DNA from 3 places in the Kitasatospora sp. NPDC048662 genome. Region 2 is predicted to be linked to each of the others. Evidence: riboswitches for the same ligand, from Rfam matches in the RefSeq annotation. Region 2 holds a riboswitch; each other region holds the start of a gene.
What was found. Region 2 has a riboswitch for cyclic di-AMP ahead of ACZ6R9_RS20485 (M23 family metallopeptidase). Riboswitches for the same ligand answer to the same signal wherever they lie in the genome.

Region 1 (2,254 bases), on a different contig from region 2:
GGAGTCGCTGGCGCGCGGCGAGTCGGGCCTGCTGGAGACCGGCATCGAGGAACTCCTGCGCTACGACGGGCCGGTGGAGCTGGCGACCTGGCGGTTCGCCACCCGGCCGCTGAGCATCGGCGGGGTGGACATCCCGGTGGGCGACCCGGTGCTGGTGGTGCTGGCGGCGGCGGACCGCGACCCGGCCCGGTTCTCCGAGGAGAACACCCTGGATCTGGCCCGCTCGGACAATCCGCACCTCGGTTTCGGTCACGGCATCCACTACTGCATCGGCGCGCCGCTGGCCCGGCTCGAAGGGCAGCGCGCGATCGGCACACTGCTGACCCGGCTGCCGGATCTCCAGCTGGCCGCCGATCCGGCCGAACTCCGTTGGCGGGGTGGGCTGATCATGCGCGGGCTGCGTGAACTCCCGGTCTCCTTCACGCCCCGCTGACCCGGTTTCGACCGCCGCCGCCCAGCCCCCGCACGTGACCCTCCGTGGACCCGGTGGGGGCGCGTGATGCGCCCCCACCCCGGGCGAATCGGACATATATGGACGGTTTGTGCACGAGAAGTGGAGGTCCGTAATTTCGACGTGATACCGGTGATATGAGCTTGTGATTGCTCGTCAGCTCTGCTTACTCTCCGATTTGCCCGCAGCTGCGGGCCCCGAACGCGGCACGCCGAGTCCTGTCCGCCGCGCTCTCGGGACACCGACCAGGAATCGGACAGGAGCGGGGGAACCAGGTGTGAACGCCGTAGTCCCAACGGCTTGGGGTGAAGCCGCCGGGGAGCGGACGCAACCGCGTCCGGAGTCCCAGGCGGCCGGGCCAGCCTCCCGGTCCGAACCCGACAGCTCACCTCGTAGGCGTGCGGAGAGGAAGTCCCATGCTGTTCGCCGGTACTGGACGTCACCGCCGTAGCACCAAGGCCGAGAAGGTCGTCGCCGCCGCAGGCGTCGCCTCCGTGGGCCTGGCCCTGCCCCTGCTGTCCGCCACCGGAGCGGCAGCCGCACCCGCCGACACCTGGGACCAGGTGGCCCAGTGCGAGAGCGGCGGGGACTGGAGCATCAACACCGGAAACGGGTACTACGGCGGCCTGCAGTTCTCCTCCTCCACCTGGCGCGCCTACGGCGGCGCCGAGTACGCCCCCCGCGCCGACCAGGCCACCCGCACCGAGCAGATCGCGGTGGCCGAGCGGGTGCTCGCCTCCCAGGGGCCCGGCGCCTGGCCGTCCTGCTCGATCAAGGCCGGCCTGTCCCGGGGCGGCGACAGCTCCGAGGACACCGCCTCTCGTTCGCAGCCGCGCTCGTCCGCGCCCAAGCAGAAGCAGTCGAAGACGCAGCAGCAGTCCAAGGCTCCGAAGCAGGGCGCCCCGGCCGCCGCGCCGGCGCAGACCGGCGCCGGGAAGTACACCGTGCAGGAGGGCGACACGCTCTCCGGGATCGCCGCCGCACGGAACGTCTCCGGCGGCTGGGAGCAGCTGTTCACGGCGAACCGCGCGGTGATCGGCGCCGACCCCGATGTGATCATGCCCGGGCAGGTGCTGGCGCTGTGACGGCGCGGGTCGGCCGACTCCGGCCCGGCGGTCGAACGGTCCCCCGGTTCGCCTGACGATCCGTCCGCTCCGGGCGTGCGCACAGCAGTTCGCGCCGCCCGGGGCGCACCGCCGACGGGCAAACAGGTGAACTACCAGTGAGTAGCCGGGCCACACGGTGAGACGACGCCCGGCCGCGCGTGGCCGCAGGCATGTCTGCGGCTAGGCTCTGGGCGTAACGACCACACATCCGCTTCCGCTAGGAGATGCCTCGTGCCGTCCATTGATGTCGTCGTAGCCCGTGAGATCCTCGACTCCCGCGGCAACCCCACGGTCGAGGTCGAGGTCGGTCTCGACGACGGCAGCACCGGTCGTGCGGCTGTCCCGTCGGGTGCCTCCACCGGCGCCTTCGAGGCGCTGGAGCTCCGCGACGGCGACAAGAACCGCTACTTCGGCAAGGGCGTCGAGAAGGCCGTCCTCGCCGTCATCGAGCAGATCGGCCCGGAGCTGGTCGGCTACGACGCCACCGAGCAGCGCCTGATCGACCAGGCCATGCTCGACCTGGACGCCACCCCGGACAAGTCCTCGCTCGGCGCCAACGCCATCCTCGGCGTCTCGCTCGCCGTCGCGCACGCCGCCTCCGAGGCCAGCGACCTGCCGCTGTTCCGCTACCTGGGCGGCCCGAACGCCCACGTGCTGCCCGTCCCGATGATGAACATCCTCAACGGCGGCTCCCACG
Region 2 (2,254 bases):
CCGCCAGGTAGGCGACGGGGTCGATGTCGGAGCCGTAGTTCGGGGTGGTGCGGATCTCGAAGTGCAGGTGCGGGCCGGTCACGTTGCCGGTGGCGCCGGAGAGACCGATCTGCTGACCCGCCGTCACGGCCTGGCCGGCCGAGACGGAGATCGAGGACAGGTGGGCGTACTGGGCGTACTTGCCGTCGGCCAGCTTGATGATGACCTGGTTGCCGTAGGCGCCGCCGTTGCCTGCGGAGACCACGGTGCCCGCGGCGACGGCCTTGAGGCTGGTGCCGGTGGCGACCGGGAAGTCGATGCCGGTGTGGTAGCCGGAGGCCCAGTTGGAGCCGGCGACCTTGTAACCGGTGGTGACCTTGCCCGGCGCGGGGGCGACGTAGGTGGCGGACGCGCTGGTGCTCGCGGCGGCCGGGACGGCGGTGACCGCGGTGGCGGCCGGGGCCGGGGGCACGGGCTGGGCCTTGACGGTGCCGGTGGTGGCCGACTTGACGGTGCCGGTGGCGGCCGGCTTGGTGGTGTCGGCCGGCTTGACGGCGGCCTTCGGCGCGGCGGCGGTGTCCGTGGAGGTGGACTTGGCGGCCGGGGCCTTCGCGGGGGCGGCGGCCTGACCGTTGATCGCCAGCTTCTGGCCGGGGAAGATCAGGTCGGGGTTGCCGCCGACCACGGAACGGTTGTCCTGGTACAGCTTCTCCCAGCCGCCGTCGACGTGCTGCGCGGCAGCGATCTTGGACAGGGTGTCGCCGGAGGCGACCCGGTAGCTGTGCGGGGCGGCGGCGTCGGCGACGGGGGTGGCCTCCGCCGTGACCGTGGCCGGGCGGCTGCCGGCCTGGTCGGTGGAGGTGTGCGCGGAGGCGGCGGTGACCGGGAGGCCGATCGCGGCGCCGGCCACACCGGTGGCGATGGCGATCCGGGCGATGGTGGCCAGGCGCGGCTTGCGGTGCTTGCCCTGAGCGGACATGAAGGCGTTCCTCTCCGACGCCTGCGAGGTGAGCTGTCGGGTTCGGGCGAGAGTTGCCCGGCCGCGGAACTGCGGCTTCACCCCGAGCCGTTCCCGGTTGTTCCCGGGCCCGGCGACTTACCTGTGGTTCCCCCGCTCCTGCCGTGGCGTGGTATCTGGTCGGCACCGGACGACGGCAGGACTAGGCGTTCCGTCCGGTGGCCCGCCCGGTCACTGGCCGGGCTGCGGAGGAAGCAAATCCCACGGCCCGTGAGGCTGGCAAACGCCGATCGGCCCCGCTCCCGGGATCGGGAAGGGGCTGACGATCCACCAGGTCACGCTGTGCCGACACCGCCACTGCGGTGCGCGTACGGGATCATGACGGTGCGCGTACGAACCCCGCACGGTGGGCGACTTCGGCCACCGTGCGCGTTCGGGCGCGGACCTGGCGTGACGTCGCGGGTGAGCCTGGTCACCCGCGGGCAGGCCGAATGGACGGCGCGGGGGTGCATCCCGCCCGTCGTGGCGTGCCGCCGGGGAGCCGACAGGCCGTCAGCCCGCGATCGACGCGATGGCCTTGGAGACCGAGGTGAGGAACTGCTGGATCGGGCCGGCCATGGTCGACTGGCTGAGCATGAAGCCGAACAGGGCGGCGACGATGGCGTGCCCGGTCTTCAGCTGCTTGTTGCGAATGAAGATCGCGACGATGATGCCGAACAGGACAAGCGCGGAGACGGAGAAGGCCACCGGGACTCACTTCCTCGATTCATGGCGGGGGTTCGGTGGAAGCCGGCGTTGGCTCCCAGGCGGAAACCGGCCCCTGCCCCCCGTGTCCCCACCACTCCATCCGGACTCAGTGTGGTCTCTCGTGCTGAGTGCGTAAAGGACTTGCCCGGTCGCTCGGTGCCCGAACCCGCCTGGCAGGACTGATTTTCGCCGACCGCGACGATAGCGGACTGGTTCTGACAACCCGTCGGCGGGCGGCGGTCGGTGCTGGCCGGCGCGGCAAACCGGCAGGCAGATCCGGCATCGGCGCCCGGCCCGGGCGGCGTACCGGAATTGGCCGAAGATCATCGCCCGGGTTTGACACTCCGTGGACACTCCGCGCTCACCGAGTCTGCACCTGACGGGAGTTCAGCGGCGCCAGATCAGCAGCACCGCGCGGTCGTCGTTGACGTGCTTGGCGACGGTGTCGATCAGCCGGACCGCGGCGCCGGACCGGACCGCCCCGGGGGCGGTGGCGACCAGCCGGTCGGCCTCGCCCATCAGCCGGTCCATGCCCTCGGTGAGGTCGCGGCCGGGGATCTCCACCATGCC
Region 3 (2,254 bases), on a different contig from region 2:
CGGCGGCCGACCCGCCGATCGACAGCACGGCGAACGGCAGCGCCACGAACGACACCCTGTCGCCCAGGACGGACAACGACTGACCGACGAACAGACGGGCGAACTGACGCTCCACCCGGAGCACTTCAGGAATCAGCACAGCCATGGGCACCTCCACAGCGGGTCGGGGAACAGCGATCACCGCGATGGTAGGAAGCCGCCGAAGTGGCTGTCGCGCGATTTATCCACAACGCCCCCAATGCGCAGATTTCGCTCAACTGCCTTGCTTTTCAAGCCACTTGAGGAACCCTCGACACCCAACCGCCCAAGCGGGGCTGTCCGCCTTCCCCTCCACCCGCTCCCCCAATCCCACCGATCGGCCAGACTTTCGCAGCCGACCACCCGATCACCCCATCGCCCGACCGACCGACCACCCCATCGCCCGACCGACCGCCCGCCCGGCTGCCCGGCTGCCCGGCTGCCCGACCACCGGGCTGACGCAACTCGGCCGTGACATAGGCGCGATGAGCTTGTGATTACTCCGTTCGAGTGATTAGGCTCGATCCGGCCCGCACCGCCGGGCCCCACGCGCGGCAACGCCGAACCCTGTCCGCCGCGTTGCCGGGTCGACCACCACAACCCTTGGACAGGGACGGGGGAACCAGGTACGTCGCCGTCCCCCACGGCTAGGGGTGAAGCCGCCCGCACCGGCTCCGACCGGTACGCGGCGGCCGGGCCTTCCTCCCGGTCCGAACCCGACAGCTCACCTCGCAGGCGTGCGGAGAGGATCGGGCATGCTCTTCACGGGTTCCGGGCGCCATCGTCGGCAGAGCCAGGCGGAGAAGGCAGCCGAGCGGGCGATCGCCGCAGCCGGCGTAGCCGGCGTCGGCCTCGCGCTGCCGCTGCTCGCCGTGACAAGTGCGCAGGCCGCACCGAGCACGGTCTGGGACCGGGTCGCCGACTGCGAGAGCGGCGGCAACTGGAGTTCCGACCCGGGCAACGGCGTGTACGGCGGCCTCCAGATCACCGCCCAGCGCTGGCTCGACTACGGCGGCACCCAGTACGCCGAGCTGCCCAGCGGGGCCACCCGCAGCCAGCAGATCGCGGTCGCCGAACGCATCCTGGCCACCGAAGGCCCGCAGCCCTGGGCCTCCTGCGCGGACTCGGCGGGCCTGCGCACGGTCAGCGCCCCCGGTGTGGTGGACGACAACGACTCGGCGGACGAGGCGGGTTCGCTGCGCGGCGCCCGCGGCATCGCGGCCGTCAACACCGCCTCGGACGGCACCGTCGCGCCGCGGAACGCCACTCCGGTGTTCTCCGGCCTGCCCGGCTACGACCCGGTGTACCACGTGTACTGGTACGAGAAGAACGGCGGCTGGTTCTGGACCAGCCACCAGAGCCTGTACGAGCGCTACATCCAGCTGACGCGCCCCCAGCCGCCTGCGGCCACACCGGCTCCGACCGCCACCCCGGACGGCCGGACCGTCCCGGCTGCTCCGACCGCTCCGACTGCCCCGGCCCCTTCGACCGACCCGAGCACCAACCCGAGCACCACTCCGAGCACGAACCCCACCACGCCCACCGGCGACCAGAACGGCAACAGCGCCGAGACCGGCAACGGCACCAACCAGGGCCAGGGCCAGGACGGCAAGGGCAACGGCGGCAACCAGCAGCCCACACCGTCCACCCCGGATCAGCCCACCACCCCGCCGTCCCCGAGCACCTCCGCCCCCGGCAACGCGCCCGTACCCCCGTCCACCGAAACCCCGTCCGCCACGACCCCGTCCCCGCAGCCGTACACCGTCGGCCCGGGTGACACGCTGGCGAAGATCGCCCGCACCCACGAGCTGAACGGCGGCTGGACCGGTCTCTACCAGAGCAACCAGCAGGTGGTGGGCGAGAACCCGGACCTGATCCACCCGGGCCAGGTGCTGAACCTGGGCTGACGGCCGCCCGGCCCGGCCGCCGTCACTTCGGGACGGCGGCCAGTCCGGTGCAGCCGCGCAGGCCGTCGCGGCGTTGCTGGGCGGCCTTCGCCGCGCCGCCGGTCTGCGGAACGGGCACGCCCCGCCCGTCGATGTGGGCGGGGGTGAACGTTTCGCCGGTGACCCGTCCGTCGGTGCTGATGGTGAGCGTCGTGACGCCGGTCTCGTCGGAGGCGGTGTAGTTCGAGGTGCCGTACCAGAGGAAGTTGCCGAAGCCGTACGCCACATAGGTGTTTCCGAGCATGCCCGCGCCGAGCATGGTGTGGGCGTGTGTGCCGACCACGGCGGTG

Region 1: it holds a riboswitch for cyclic di-AMP, as region 2 does, so the genes downstream of both, ACZ6R9_RS08775 (LysM peptidoglycan-binding domain-containing protein) here and ACZ6R9_RS20485 (M23 family metallopeptidase) in region 2, are expected to answer to the same signal.
Region 3: it holds a riboswitch for cyclic di-AMP, as region 2 does, so the genes downstream of both, ACZ6R9_RS18460 (transglycosylase family protein) here and ACZ6R9_RS20485 (M23 family metallopeptidase) in region 2, are expected to answer to the same signal.

The regions. Positions count from the first base shown of each region.
Region 1 is NZ_JBVJHA010000002.1:622,415-624,668, reverse strand. Features, by position in the region: gene ACZ6R9_RS08780 (cytochrome P450 family protein) at 1-433, shown strand, start outside; cyclic di-AMP (ydaO/yuaA leader) riboswitch at 681-864, shown strand; gene ACZ6R9_RS08775 (LysM peptidoglycan-binding domain-containing protein) at 868-1,536, shown strand; gene eno (phosphopyruvate hydratase) at 1,789-2,254, shown strand, end outside.
Region 2 is NZ_JBVJHA010000007.1:45,022-47,275, reverse strand. Features, by position in the region: gene ACZ6R9_RS20485 (M23 family metallopeptidase) at 1-958, opposite strand, end outside; cyclic di-AMP (ydaO/yuaA leader) riboswitch at 964-1,117, opposite strand; gene ACZ6R9_RS20480 (hypothetical protein) at 1,490-1,684, opposite strand; gene ACZ6R9_RS20475 (PP2C family protein-serine/threonine phosphatase) at 2,072-2,254, opposite strand, start outside.
Region 3 is NZ_JBVJHA010000006.1:74,804-77,057, forward strand. Features, by position in the region: gene ACZ6R9_RS18455 (MFS transporter) at 1-145, opposite strand, end outside; cyclic di-AMP (ydaO/yuaA leader) riboswitch at 601-770, shown strand; gene ACZ6R9_RS18460 (transglycosylase family protein) at 774-1,925, shown strand; gene ACZ6R9_RS18465 (CapA family protein) at 1,948-2,254, opposite strand, start outside.